Regions from separate parts of the Acidovorax sp. GW101-11A03 genome, predicted to be linked through region 1. Evidence: riboswitches for the same ligand, from Rfam matches in the RefSeq annotation. Region 1 holds a riboswitch; the other holds the start of a gene.

Region 1 (5,961 bases):
GCATTTCGAACGGCAGGGGCTGGCCGGTGCGCGCCCACAGAAAACCCACGGTGCGGTGGTGCGGGCCTTCCAATGCCAACGGGTGCTCGGGCGTACCCGCACGCAGCAGGTAGCTGGGGGCGGCGTACACGCGCAATTGCAGGTCGCCCACATGGCGTGCGACCAGCGCGGGGTTGGTGAGGGCGCCGCCGCGCACCACGCAGTCCACGTTGTCGCCCACCATGTCCACGGGGCGGTCGCTCACGCCCATGTGCAGGAGGATGTCGGGGTACTGCGCGTGGAACGCAGGCAGCGCGGGGATAAGGACCAGGCGCGCCAGGGGGCTGGGCACGTCCACCCGCAGGCGGCCCCGGGGCGCGGCGGCGGCGGTGGAAACGCTGGCATCGGCATCGTCCAGGTCGGCCAGCAGGCGCACCACGCGCTCGTAGTAGGCGGCGCCGTCGGGCGTGACCTGCACGCGCCGGGTGGTGCGGTGCAGGAGCTTCACGCGCAAGCGGGCTTCGAGCTGCTGCACCAGCTGCGTGACGGTGGTGCGGCTCAGGTGCAGGGTGAGGGCGGCCTTGGTGAAGCTGCCCGATTCCACAACGCGGGCGAAGGCCTGCAGGGCGTCAAAACGGTCCATGACGTAGAGGTAGTTGATGCACGCCGAAAGGGCGACATGCCAGCCATTGTTTGGAAATTAGGAACAGTGGTGCGCAGATTAGCCTGTTTATCAGAACAACACGCGCTTCTACAGTGCCTTCATCGCAATCATCTGCCCTGCAGAACGAAAGGATTTCCATGCCCCACCGTGATGTTGTCTTCCCCGCAGGCCGCCAGGCACTGTACGAGCGCAATCGCTATTCACCCGCCGTGCGCGCCAACGGCTTCCTGTTTGTGTCCGGCCAAGTGGGCAGCCGTGAGGACGGCTCGCCCGAGCCCGACCTGGCCGCTCAGGTGCGCCTGGCGTTCAGCAACCTCAACGCCGTGCTGCAGGCGGCGGGCTGCACGTTTGATGACGTGGTGGACGTGACGATGTTCGTGGTGAACCCCGAGGCGAACTTCGAGACCGTCTGGGGCGTCGTGCCCGAGTTCTGGGGCGAGGCGCCCCACCCCACGCTCACCGGCATTGGCGTGACCTGGCTGTACGGCTTTCAGTTCGAGATCAAGGTGATTGCGAAGCTGCCGGGCAGCCGGGGCTGATTGGATTGCCTGGAGAAATTTGAATGGAATTGGGCGCTACCGCGCTCCCATCATGCCCCGACAGCTATCCAATCAATAGCATCACAGGTTCGGCGCCAGCAGCCGCTCCAGCACCTTCTCGTCCATGCCCCGGCGCTGGGCCATGTCGTGCAGTTGGTCTTCGCCGATTTTGCCGACGTTGAAGTACACCGCGTCAGGGTGGCCGATGTAGAAGCCGCTCACGCTGGCGGCGGGCATCATGGCCAGGCTTTCGGTGAGCGACATGCCGATTTCGTCGGCCTGCAGCACGCGGAACAGGTCGGTCTTGGCGCTGTGGTCCGGGCAGGCGGGGTAGCCGGGTGCGGGGCGGATGCCGCGGTACTTCTCGGCAATCATGTCGTCGTTGCTCAACTGCTCGCCCGCTGCGTAGCCCCACAGGTCGGTGCGCACGCGGTGGTGCAGGCATTCGGCAAAGGCTTCGGCCAGGCGGTCAGCCAGGCTCTTGAACATGATGGCGGAGTAGTCGTCCAGCGCGTCGATGAAGGCTTTTTCCTTCTTCTCCACACCCAGCCCGGCGGTGACGGCGAAGAGGCCCGCGTAGTCGGCAATGCCGCTGTCTTTGGGCGCCACAAAGTCGGCCAGGCAGCGGCTGGGGCGGGTCACGCCGTCGATGGTGTGCTTTTCGGCCTGCTGGCGCAGGCCGTACCAGGTCATGGCGACCTCGGTGCGGGTGTCGTCGGTGTAGAACTCGATGTCGTCGCCCACGCTGTTGGCGGGCAGCAGCGCCAGCACGCCGCTGGCCGTAAGCCAACGGCCTTCGATGATCTTTTTCAGCATGGCCTGGCCGTCGGCAAACACGCGCGTGGCTTCCACACCCACCACTTCGTCGGTGAGGATAGCGGGGTAGGGGCCGGCCAAGTCCCAGGTCTGGAAGAACGGGCCCCAGTCGATGTACTTGGCCAGTTCGGCCAGGTCGAAGTTCTTGAACACGCGGCGGCCCAGCGCGCGGGGCACGGTGGGCTGGTAGGCCGACCAGTCGATCGGCGTCTTGTTGGCGCGGATCTTGGCCAGGGGCCACAGGGGTGTGGCCTTTTTGTTGGCGTGCTGGGTGCGCACTTTTTCGTAGTCGGCGTTCAGCTCATCCACGTAGCTCTGCACGCCGTCGCCCAGCAGGCTTTGCGCCACGCTCACGCTGCGCGAGGCGTCGGGCACATAGACCACGGGGCCTTCGTAGTGCGGCGCGATCTTGACGGCGGTGTGCACGCGGCTGGTGGTGGCGCCGCCGATGAGCAGCGGGATCTTCTTGACGCGGAAATGCTCGTCCTTCTGCATCTCGCCGGCCACGTACTGCATCTCTTCGAGGCTGGGGGTGATGAGGCCCGACAGACCCACGATGTCCGCCCCCTCGACCTTGGCCTTGGCCAGGATCTCGTGGCAGGGCACCATCACGCCCATGTTCACCACCTCGAAGTTGTTGCACTGGAGCACGACGGTGACGATGTTCTTGCCGATGTCGTGCACGTCGCCCTTGACGGTGGCGATCACGATCTTGCCCTTGCTGCGCACGTCGCGCCCGGCCAGTTCGTCCTGGCGCTTTTCTTCCTCGATGTAGGGAATCAGGTGGGCCACGGCCTGTTTCATCACGCGCGCGCTTTTCACCACCTGGGGCAGGAACATCTTGCCCGCGCCGAACAGATCGCCCACCACGTTCATGCCATCCATGAGCGGGCCTTCGATGACGTGCAGCGGGCGACCGCCCTTGGCCAGGATCTCGCGGTAAGCCTCTTCGGTGTCTTCGGTGATGAAGTCGGTGATGCCATGCACCAGCGCATGGCTCAGGCGCTCGCCCACGGTCTTGGGGTGCTCGGGCGTGCCGCGCCATTCAAGCTTCTTGCTTTCGTCCTTGGCGCCGCTCTTGGCCGTTTCGGCAATCTCGACCAGGCGCTCGCCCGCGTCCGGGCGGCGGTTGAGCACCACGTCCTCCACGCGCTCGCGCAGCGTGGGCTCCAGGTCGTCGTACACGCCCACCATGCCCGCGTTGACGATGCCCATGTCCATGCCGGCCTTGATGGCGTGGTACAGGAACACGGTGTGGATGGCCTCGCGCACCGGGTCGTTGCCACGGAAGCTGAACGACACGTTGGACACGCCGCCGCTGACCTTCGCGCCCGGCAGGTTCTGCTTGATCCAGCGCGTTGCTTCGATGAAATCGACCGCGTAGTTGTTGTGCTCCTCAATGCCCGTGGCCACGGCAAAGATGTTGGGGTCGAAGATGATGTCTTCGGGCGGGAAGCCCACCTCATCCACCAGCACGCGGTAGGCGCGCTCGCAGATCTCGATCTTGCGGGCGTAGGTGTCGGCCTGGCCCACTTCGTCAAACGCCATCACCACGGCGGCGGCGCCGTAGCGCTTCACGAGGCGCGCCTCGTGCTTGAACTTCTCCACGCCCTCCTTCATGCTGATGGAGTTGACGATGCCCTTGCCCTGGATGCAGCGCAGCCCGGCCTCGATCACGTCCCACTTGGAGCTGTCCACCATGATGGGCACGCGGGCGATGTCGGGCTCGGACGCGATGAGTTGCAGAAACCGCACCATGGCGGCCTTGCTGTCGAGCATGGCCTCGTCCATGTTGATGTCGATGACCTGCGCGCCGTTTTCCACCTGCTGGCGCGCCACGGCCAGGGCCTCTTCGTACTGGCCGTTCAGGATCATGCGCGCGAACGCCTTGGAGCCGGTGACGTTGGTGCGCTCGCCGATGTTGACGAACAGCGTGCCCTCGCCAATGGAGACAGGCTCCAGGCCGGACAGCTTCATGGGGGGCAGGGACGGGGCAGACGCGGACATAGGACTCACCTGTGCAGGGGCAGCAGAAAAACAGGTGAGCGTCGTTGCGGTGGGGCTTGAATAGCTTTTGGGTACCCAAGCCTGACGGCCCCGTCGTGGTGAGAGGCCGCTGCAACGCTCCTTGGGCAGAAGCGGATTTTACCGGGTGATACTAGCTGGCGTTCGCCGCATCAACGCACAGGCAGGAATTGCAAAAAGGTGCCGCCCACAATGCCCTGCACGTAACTGATGGCGGCGCGGCGGTACTTTTCGGTGGTGAACGCGGCCAGCAGGTCCAGCCGCGCGATGATCTTGCCGAACTCGCGCTCGAAGCTCAGGTTGCGGCCCTGCTGGCCGATCTCGTCGGCCAGCAGCAGGGGCTGGCCCTGGGCGTTGCGGCGCTGCGCCAGCAGCCACACGGCGGTCTCGACGTTGCGCGCGGCGTTGTAGAGGTGCTGGGCATCCATGCCGTCGAGCAAGAAGAACTCGGTCTTGCCGCCGTGGGCGGTGATGATCATGTCGGCCGTGGCGTGGATGAAGGCCGCCACGCGGTCGCCAGCGAATTCCGGAGCCAGCGCGAGCGCCATGGCGGCGATGTCGCGGCGGCCCTGCAGTGGGGCCCAGGGCTGGCGCTGCAGCACGGCGGTGCGCAGCTGCTCCAGCGCCTGCTCGCGGCTGGTGGCGCTGCCCTTGCGCCATTCGGCGGGGTTGCGGCGGTAGAGCTTGTCGGCCAGGCGCAGCAGGCCGTCCAGGTTCTCCTGCATGGCCAGGGTGGCCATGCGGTTGGCGTCGGACTGGGCCAGTTCGGCGGCATGGGTGGGCGCACCCGTCACCTCGCCGCGCGGCGTGGGGGCGTTGCTGGCGCAGCCTGCCAGCACGCAGCAGGCCGCCAAGCCAGCCCACCGGCCCGGCAATCCCCGCAGCAGCAGCAACAAAAACGGCCCTCTCATGGGGCCGATTATGGGTGGCGGCTGAGCGCCCCTGACCGCCGCCGAACTGCGTTTGACATTGTTTGAAGAAGCGCGCTCTAGGCTGTTGTTACGACGCTGCCAGGGCCGAAGCGGGCAGGCCGAACAGGTGGTCAAACACCCAGTTGAAAACAAAGGTGTAGCAAAGGAAGAACACGATGAGCCCCAGGTCCATCACAAACGCGTGCCACAGGCTCACGCCGAACCACCAGGCAAACAGCGGCACCAGCGTGAAGACCAGGCCACCCTCGAACCCGATGGCGTGCGCCACGCGCCGCGCCACGCTGCGGCCGCGCACGGGCTGGCGCGCCTCCCAGCGCTCGAACGCCCAGTTGAAGACGATGTTCCAGACGATGGCGATCACCGACGCCGCCACCGCCACCACGCTCGAATGCCCCGCGCCCTGGCCCGTGAGCAGCGCCAGGCCCACCGTGGCGGCGCCGATGGCGATCAGTTCGTACAGGGTCACGTAGATCACGCGGCGCTTGACGCCTTGCAGGCCAAAAAGAGTGGGTGTCTTGTCCATGGCCGGTACTTTATATTCGCCGTACTGACACATAAAGTCAGCTTGTTTCAGTTTTACTGATAAATCAAACGACCATGGCCTTCAATTCCGACAGCGTGCAGGTGTTTCTAACCGTGCTCGACCAGGGCTCGTTCTCGGCCGCCGCGCGGGCGCTGTCGCGCGTGCCCTCGGCTGTGAGCATGACGATGGCGCACCTGGAGGCCGAGCTGGACATCCAGCTTTTTGACCGCAGCGGCCGCGAGCCCCGCCCCACAGCGGCGGCACGTGCGCTGGAGCCCCAGGCCCGGCTGCTGGCCCAGCAGCTGCAGCAGCTCAACGCCCAGGCACTGGCGCTGACCCAGGGGCTGGAAGAGCGCCTGACCCTGGCCATCGCCCCCGAGCTGCTGGCCGCGCGCTGGCGGGGGCCGCTGGCGGCGCTGGCGCACGAATACCCGCTGCTGCAGGTCGAGGTGCTGGCCGCGCCGCAGGTGGACGCGCTGGCGC
Region 2 (5,961 bases), on a different contig from region 1:
AACCACCAGTGCTCTGCCCCACGTCCAGGCAGCGCAGCCCTTGCACCTTCAGACCCTGGGCATCGAGCGCGCCTTCGAGCTTGAGCCCGCCGCGCGAGATGTACTTGGCCTCGGCGCTGTCGAGCAACTGCACCTCGGCAATGGCCGGGATGTCGTCGCCATTCTTGGCCACCTTCTGCCAGGACGCGAGCGGCGACAGGCGCCATTCGACACCCGACGCAATCAGGCGCTGGGCCTGCGAGCGTGTGGCGGCATGCCCCCGCTCCACCAAAAACACATCTGCGCGCATGGCGCCCGTCCTTTTATGAGTAAAAACAGCCGCTACCGCGCGACCATCATGCCCTGATAGCTATCATTAACATAGCAATCAGGTAATCAGCACCCGGCGTGCAAGCGCCGCTGCCCGGCCCCGCGCAGCGTCACGCCACGGGGGAAGAAGGGGGCACCGCCCCCTCAGCACATCCAATCAATAACGGTACGTATCGGGCTTGTAAGGGCCTTGCTTGGGCACGCCGATGTAGGCGGCCTGGTCGTCGCTCAGCTCGGTCAGCATGGCGCCCACCTTCTTCAGGTGCAGGCGCGCCACCTTCTCGTCCAGGTGCTTGGGCAGCACGTAGACCTTGCCGTTTTCATAGTAGTCGCTGTGGGTGAACAGCTCGATCTGGGCGATGGTCTGGTTGGCGAACGAGTTGGACATCACGAAGCTGGGGTGGCCCGTGCCGCAGCCCAGGTTCACCAGGCGGCCCTTGGCCAGCAGGATGATGCGCTTGCCGTCGGGGAAGATCACGTGGTCCACCTGGGGCTTGATCTCTTCCCACTGGCAGTGTTCTTCGAGCTTGGCGACCTGGATCTCGTTGTCGAAGTGGCCGATGTTGCAAACGATGGACTGGTCCTTCATCGCCGCCATGTGCTCGAAAGTGATCACGTCGCGGTTGCCGGTGGTGGTCACGAAGATGTCGGCCTTGTCGGCGGCCCATTCCATGGTCACAACCTTGAAGCCTTCCATGGCAGCCTGCAGCGCGTTGATGGGGTCGATCTCGGTCACCCACACCTGGGCGCTCAGGGCGCGCAGGGCCTGGGCGCTGCCCTTGCCCACGTCGCCGTAGCCCGCCACCACGGCCACCTTGCCGGCGATCATCACGTCAGTGGCACGCTTGATGCCGTCCACCAGCGACTCGCGGCAGCCGTACAGGTTGTCGAACTTGCTCTTGGTCACCGAGTCGTTCACGTTGATCGCGCGGAACATCAGCGAGCCCTTGGCCGACATTTCCTTGAGGCGGTGCACGCCGGTGGTGGTCTCTTCGGTCACGCCGATGATCTCGGCGCTCTTGCGGCTGTACCAGGTGCTGTCTTCGGCCAGCTTGGCCTTGATGGCGGCGAACAGGATGCGCTCTTCTTCGCTGCCGGGGTTGGCCAGCACGGACGCGTCCTTCTCGGCCTTCTTGCCCAGGTGCATCAGCAGCGTGGCATCGCCGCCGTCGTCCAGGATCAGGTTGGGGCCTTCGCCTGCGGTGCCCTTGGGGCCAAAGTCAAAAATGCGGTGGGTGTAGTCCCAGTATTCGGCCAGGGTCTCGCCCTTGACGGCAAACACGGGCGTGCCGGTGGCAGCGATAGCGGCGGCGGCATGGTCCTGCGTGGAGAAGATGTTGCACGAGGCCCAGCGCACATCGGCGCCCAGGGCTTGCAGCGTTTCGATCAGCACGGCGGTCTGGATCGTCATGTGCAGGCTGCCGGTGATACGGGCGCCCTTGAGCGACTGCTTGGCCGCGAACTCCTCGCGGATGGCCATCAGGCCGGGCATCTCCGTTTCGGCGATGCGGATCTCTTTGCGGCCCCAATCGGCCAGGCCGATGTCGGCAATGATGCAGTCGGTGTTGACCGGGGCGTTGACGCGTGCGTTCATGGTGGTGTGCTCCAAAGCATGTTTGAAAAACCACTGGTCGGGGGAGTGACAAGGCTCACCACACGAGAAGTGGATGAGCGTCGTTGCTGGGTGACTCCGAGCCTCACGCCCCGCCTGTGCTGGGGGCGCTGCAACGCTCCTCGGATCGGCGGATTATAAAAGCAAGTGCCCGGCGGGGAAACATCCCCGGCTGCGGGTGGGGCCGCCCCGCGCTCACTCGCCCTTGCTCTTTCACGTCGGCAACATGCCAACCACCCATGTCACCTGTGCGGCTGCCGGGGTTGGCGTAGCCCCTGACACTGGTGCTCTTTCAAAAGCGCCATCAAGGAGCACAGCATGGACCCCAAGGACAAGGTCGTCATCGTCACCGGCGGCGCCAGCGGCATCGGCCGCAGCATCGCGCGGCGTTTTGCACAGGAGGGCGCACGCGCCGTGGTCGTGGCCGACCTGCATCTGGAACCCGCCCAGGCCGTGGCCGACGAGATCGGGGGCCTGGCCGTGCGCTGCGATGTCTCCAAAGAGGCCGACATCCAGGCCCTGGTGGCCACCACGCGCGAACGCTATGGCCGCGTGGACGCCTACATCTCCAACGCGGGCATCCTGGGCCGCCCGGGCGGCATCGAACTCGAAGACCCGCTGTGGGACGCCATGTGGAACATCCACGGCATGGCTCATGTATGGGCGGCCCGGGCCGTGGTACCCGAAATGGTGGAGCGTGGTGAGGGCTTCTTCCTCGTCACGGCCTCGGCCGCCGGGCTGCTGACCATTGTCGAATCCGCCCCCTACGCCGTGACCAAACACGCGGCCGTGGCCTTTGCCGAATGGCTGCGCATCGCCTACGGCCGCAAGGGCGTGGGCGTGGCCTGCCTGTGCCCGCAGTCGGTACGCACCGCCATGGTCACGGGCGACGGCGGATCGGCCTCGCACGACGGCATCCTCCCCCCTGAGCAGGTGGCGGGCGACGTGCTGGCCGCCATGCTGGACGGGCGCTTTCTGGTACTGCCCCACCCCGAGGTGACGCAGTACTTCCGCAACAAAGGGCAGGACTACGAACGCTGGATCGGCGGCATGCAGAAGATGTACGCCCGCCACACGCAGGCGAAGTGAAACACCCCCTGAGGCGCTGTGCGCCTTCCCCCTCTCTCGCCCCGCTATGCGGGGCGGGAGGGGGGCGCACCCGGTGGCCTGACAAAGTCAGCTCCACGGGTGCGCTGGCCTTGTACGCGCCAGCTTCAAGCGCTGTGGGTGGCGTGCAGCGCAATGAATAGCTGATGCCCGCCCCGGGGAATCCAGAGCGCCCGCCCGGTAAAATCCCGCGATTCGGCGCACCGCGCCTGTCGCGCCTGCTGCCGCAGCCCTTGCCGCAGCGGCCCTAGCCCTCTTGGAATCCCCCCGTGTCCTACGCCCCCGAAACCCGGCGCCGCCGCACCTTTGCCATCATTTCCCACCCCGACGCCGGTAAAACGACGCTGACGGAAAAGCTGCTGCTGTTCTCGGGCGCGATCCAGATCGCCGGTGCCGTCAAGGGCCGCAAGGCCAGCCGCCACGCCACATCCGACTGGATGGAAATTGAAAAGCAGCGCGGCATCTCGGTGGCCTCCTCGGTCATGCAGATGCTGTACCGCGAGCATGTGATCAACCTGCTCGACACGCCCGGCCACAAGGACTTCTCCGAAGACACGTACCGCGTGCTCACCGCCGTGGACTCGGCCCTGATGGTGATCGACGCGGCCAACGGTGTGGAAGCACAAACCCGCCGCCTCATCGAGGTCTGCCGCCAGCGCGACACGCCCATCATCACCTTCGTCAACAAGATGGACCGCGAGGTGCGCGACCCGCTGGACATCATGGACGAAGTGGAGCGCGAGCTGGGCATGCCCTGCTGCCCCATGACCTGGCCCGTAGGCCAGGGCAAGAGCTTTGGCGGCATCATCAACCTGCGCACCAAGACGATGACCGTGTTCGAGTCCGGCAGCGAACGCCGCCCGCAGGATTTCGAGTCCATCCCGCTCACCGACGTGGACACGCTGCGCGCCCGCTTTGGTGCCGAATTCGACGCCGCCATGGACAGCATGGAGCTGGCCACCGGCGCATCGCCCGAGTGGAACCACGAGGCCTTCCTGGCCGGCAAGCTCACCCCCGTGTTCTTCGGCTCCGGCGTGAACAACTTCGGGGTGATGGAAGTGCTGGATGCCCTCGTGGACATGGCCCCGCCCCCTGGCCCGCGCGTGAGTACGCTCGAAGTCAACAAGCAGCCCGTTGTCAAGACCATCCAGCCCGAAGACGAAGGTTTCTCGGGCGTGGTGTTCAAGGTGCAGGCCAACATGGACGCCAACCACCGCGACCGCATCGCCTTCGTGCGTGTGGCCTCGGGCAAATACACGCCGGGCATGAAGCTCAAGGTGCAACGCACCGGCAAGGAGCTGCGGCCCACCTCGGTCGTGACCTTCATGTCCCAGCGCCGAGAAGCGGTCGAAGAAGCCTACGCGGGCGACATCATCGGCTTCACCACGCACGGCGGCGTGCAGCTGGGCGACACCATCACCGACGGTGCCAACCTGCAGTTCACCGGCCTGCCCTTCTTCGCGCCCGAGATGTTCATGACCGTGGTGCTCAAGAACCCGCTGCGCACCAAACAGCTGCAACAGGGCCTGGCCCAGCTGGGCGAGGAAGGCGCGATCCAGGTCTTCAAGCCCGACGCGGGCGGCAACATGCTGCTGGGCGCCGTGGGCCAGCTGCAGTTTGAAGTGGTACAGCACCGCCTGAAGGCCGAATACGACGCTGATGTGCGCCTGGAAGGCTGCCAGTACACGGGCGCCCGCTGGATCACCGCCGACAACGCGGCCGACCTGCGTGCATTCACCGATGCCTACCCGCTGCGCCTGGCGCACGATGCGGCGGATACGCTGGCGTACCTGTGCACCTCGCCGTACGACGTGCGGTTGGCGCAGGAGCGGTTTCCCAAGATCCACTTCCATCCGCTGCGGGAGCATGCGGGGTTGGCATTGCAGGCCAATGCTTGATGCGCTGACATTGAAATGAGTGCAGCACATATACACGCAGGGGGATCTTCATTCGCCGGCAACAACTTTGACGCGATCCGTATCGTGGCGGCCTCTATGGTGCTTATCAGTCACCATTACGCCTTGACGGGTCAGATGGAGCCCAGCTTCTTTGGAATCCATAGCTACGGGGGCTTGGCCGTCGCAATATTTTTTATTATTAGCGGCTATTTGGTCGCTGCTAGTTGGCAGCGTGACCCAAATTTCTTTCGATTTGCGCTGCGGCGCTTTTTGCGCATCTGGCCAGCACTGACCGCCGCGCTAGTTCTGACTGCATATGGCCTGGGCGCTCTGGTCACAGAGCTGCCACTCAGAGACTACATCACTCATAAAGCGACTGCAAATTATCTTCAGGGACTGTGGATGAAAATCCACTTTGTTTTACCAGGTGTCTTTGAGGGAAATCCCTACCCCAAGGGGGTTAACGGCTCACTGTGGACCATTCCTATCGAGGTTCGTTGCTACATCATTTTGGCCTTAGGAGGCCTAATCGGCCTACTAAAATATCGACCGATACTATTAATTTGCATCTTTATTTATTTCGCTTGGTTTTTTCAAAAATACAATGCTGATCTAACAAAAATTGTTAGTTATAACTGGGAGTTAAGTGCCTTTTTTGCGGCAGGTGTTGCACTGCATACATTGGAAAAAAATTGGACCCGTCGTCCAGCTCTATGGACTGGGGCAATAACTACAGCTACTGCAATCTCATGGACGGCAAATTTACACCATACCGCACTCCTGATAGGTCTGCCATTTTTCATCATATATTTTGGCACTCGATCAACTCCTTTTATCAGGAAAGCTGGCCAATGGGGTGATCCGTCTTATGGAATATATCTTTTCGCCTTCCCGATTCAACAAACAATAATATTTTATCTTTTCCCCTCACAAGGATTCTTGGCAACTCTGCTCTTTGCCTTTTTAGCAACCACCTTTCTTGCATATCTTAGTTGGCACGGGCTTGAGAAGCAATTTCTAAAATTCAAGCCGTCC

The links. A riboswitch is a leader RNA that binds a small molecule or an ion and turns the genes downstream of it on or off. The one in region 1 is predicted to bind S-adenosylhomocysteine.
Region 2: another riboswitch for S-adenosylhomocysteine. It lies ahead of ahcY (adenosylhomocysteinase); the one in region 1 lies ahead of metH (methionine synthase).

Annotation. Positions count from the first base shown of each region.
Region 1 covers NZ_JBWKZU010000041.1:11,725-17,685, reverse strand. The annotation lists gene AC07Z7_RS16905 (LysR family transcriptional regulator) at 1-622, opposite strand, end outside; gene AC07Z7_RS16900 (RidA family protein) at 781-1,182, shown strand; gene metH (methionine synthase) at 1,264-4,014, opposite strand; S-adenosyl-L-homocysteine riboswitch at 4,035-4,134, opposite strand; gene AC07Z7_RS16890 (hypothetical protein) at 4,176-4,934, opposite strand; gene AC07Z7_RS16885 (PACE efflux transporter) at 5,023-5,478, opposite strand; gene AC07Z7_RS16880 (LysR family transcriptional regulator) at 5,553-5,961, shown strand, end outside.
Region 2 covers NZ_JBWKZU010000010.1:69,322-75,282, reverse strand. The annotation lists gene AC07Z7_RS06800 (TlyA family RNA methyltransferase) at 1-289, opposite strand, end outside; gene ahcY (adenosylhomocysteinase) at 467-1,903, opposite strand; S-adenosyl-L-homocysteine riboswitch at 1,972-2,051, opposite strand; gene AC07Z7_RS06790 (SDR family oxidoreductase) at 2,240-3,010, shown strand; gene AC07Z7_RS06785 (peptide chain release factor 3) at 3,298-4,926, shown strand; gene AC07Z7_RS06780 (acyltransferase family protein) at 4,942-5,961, shown strand, end outside.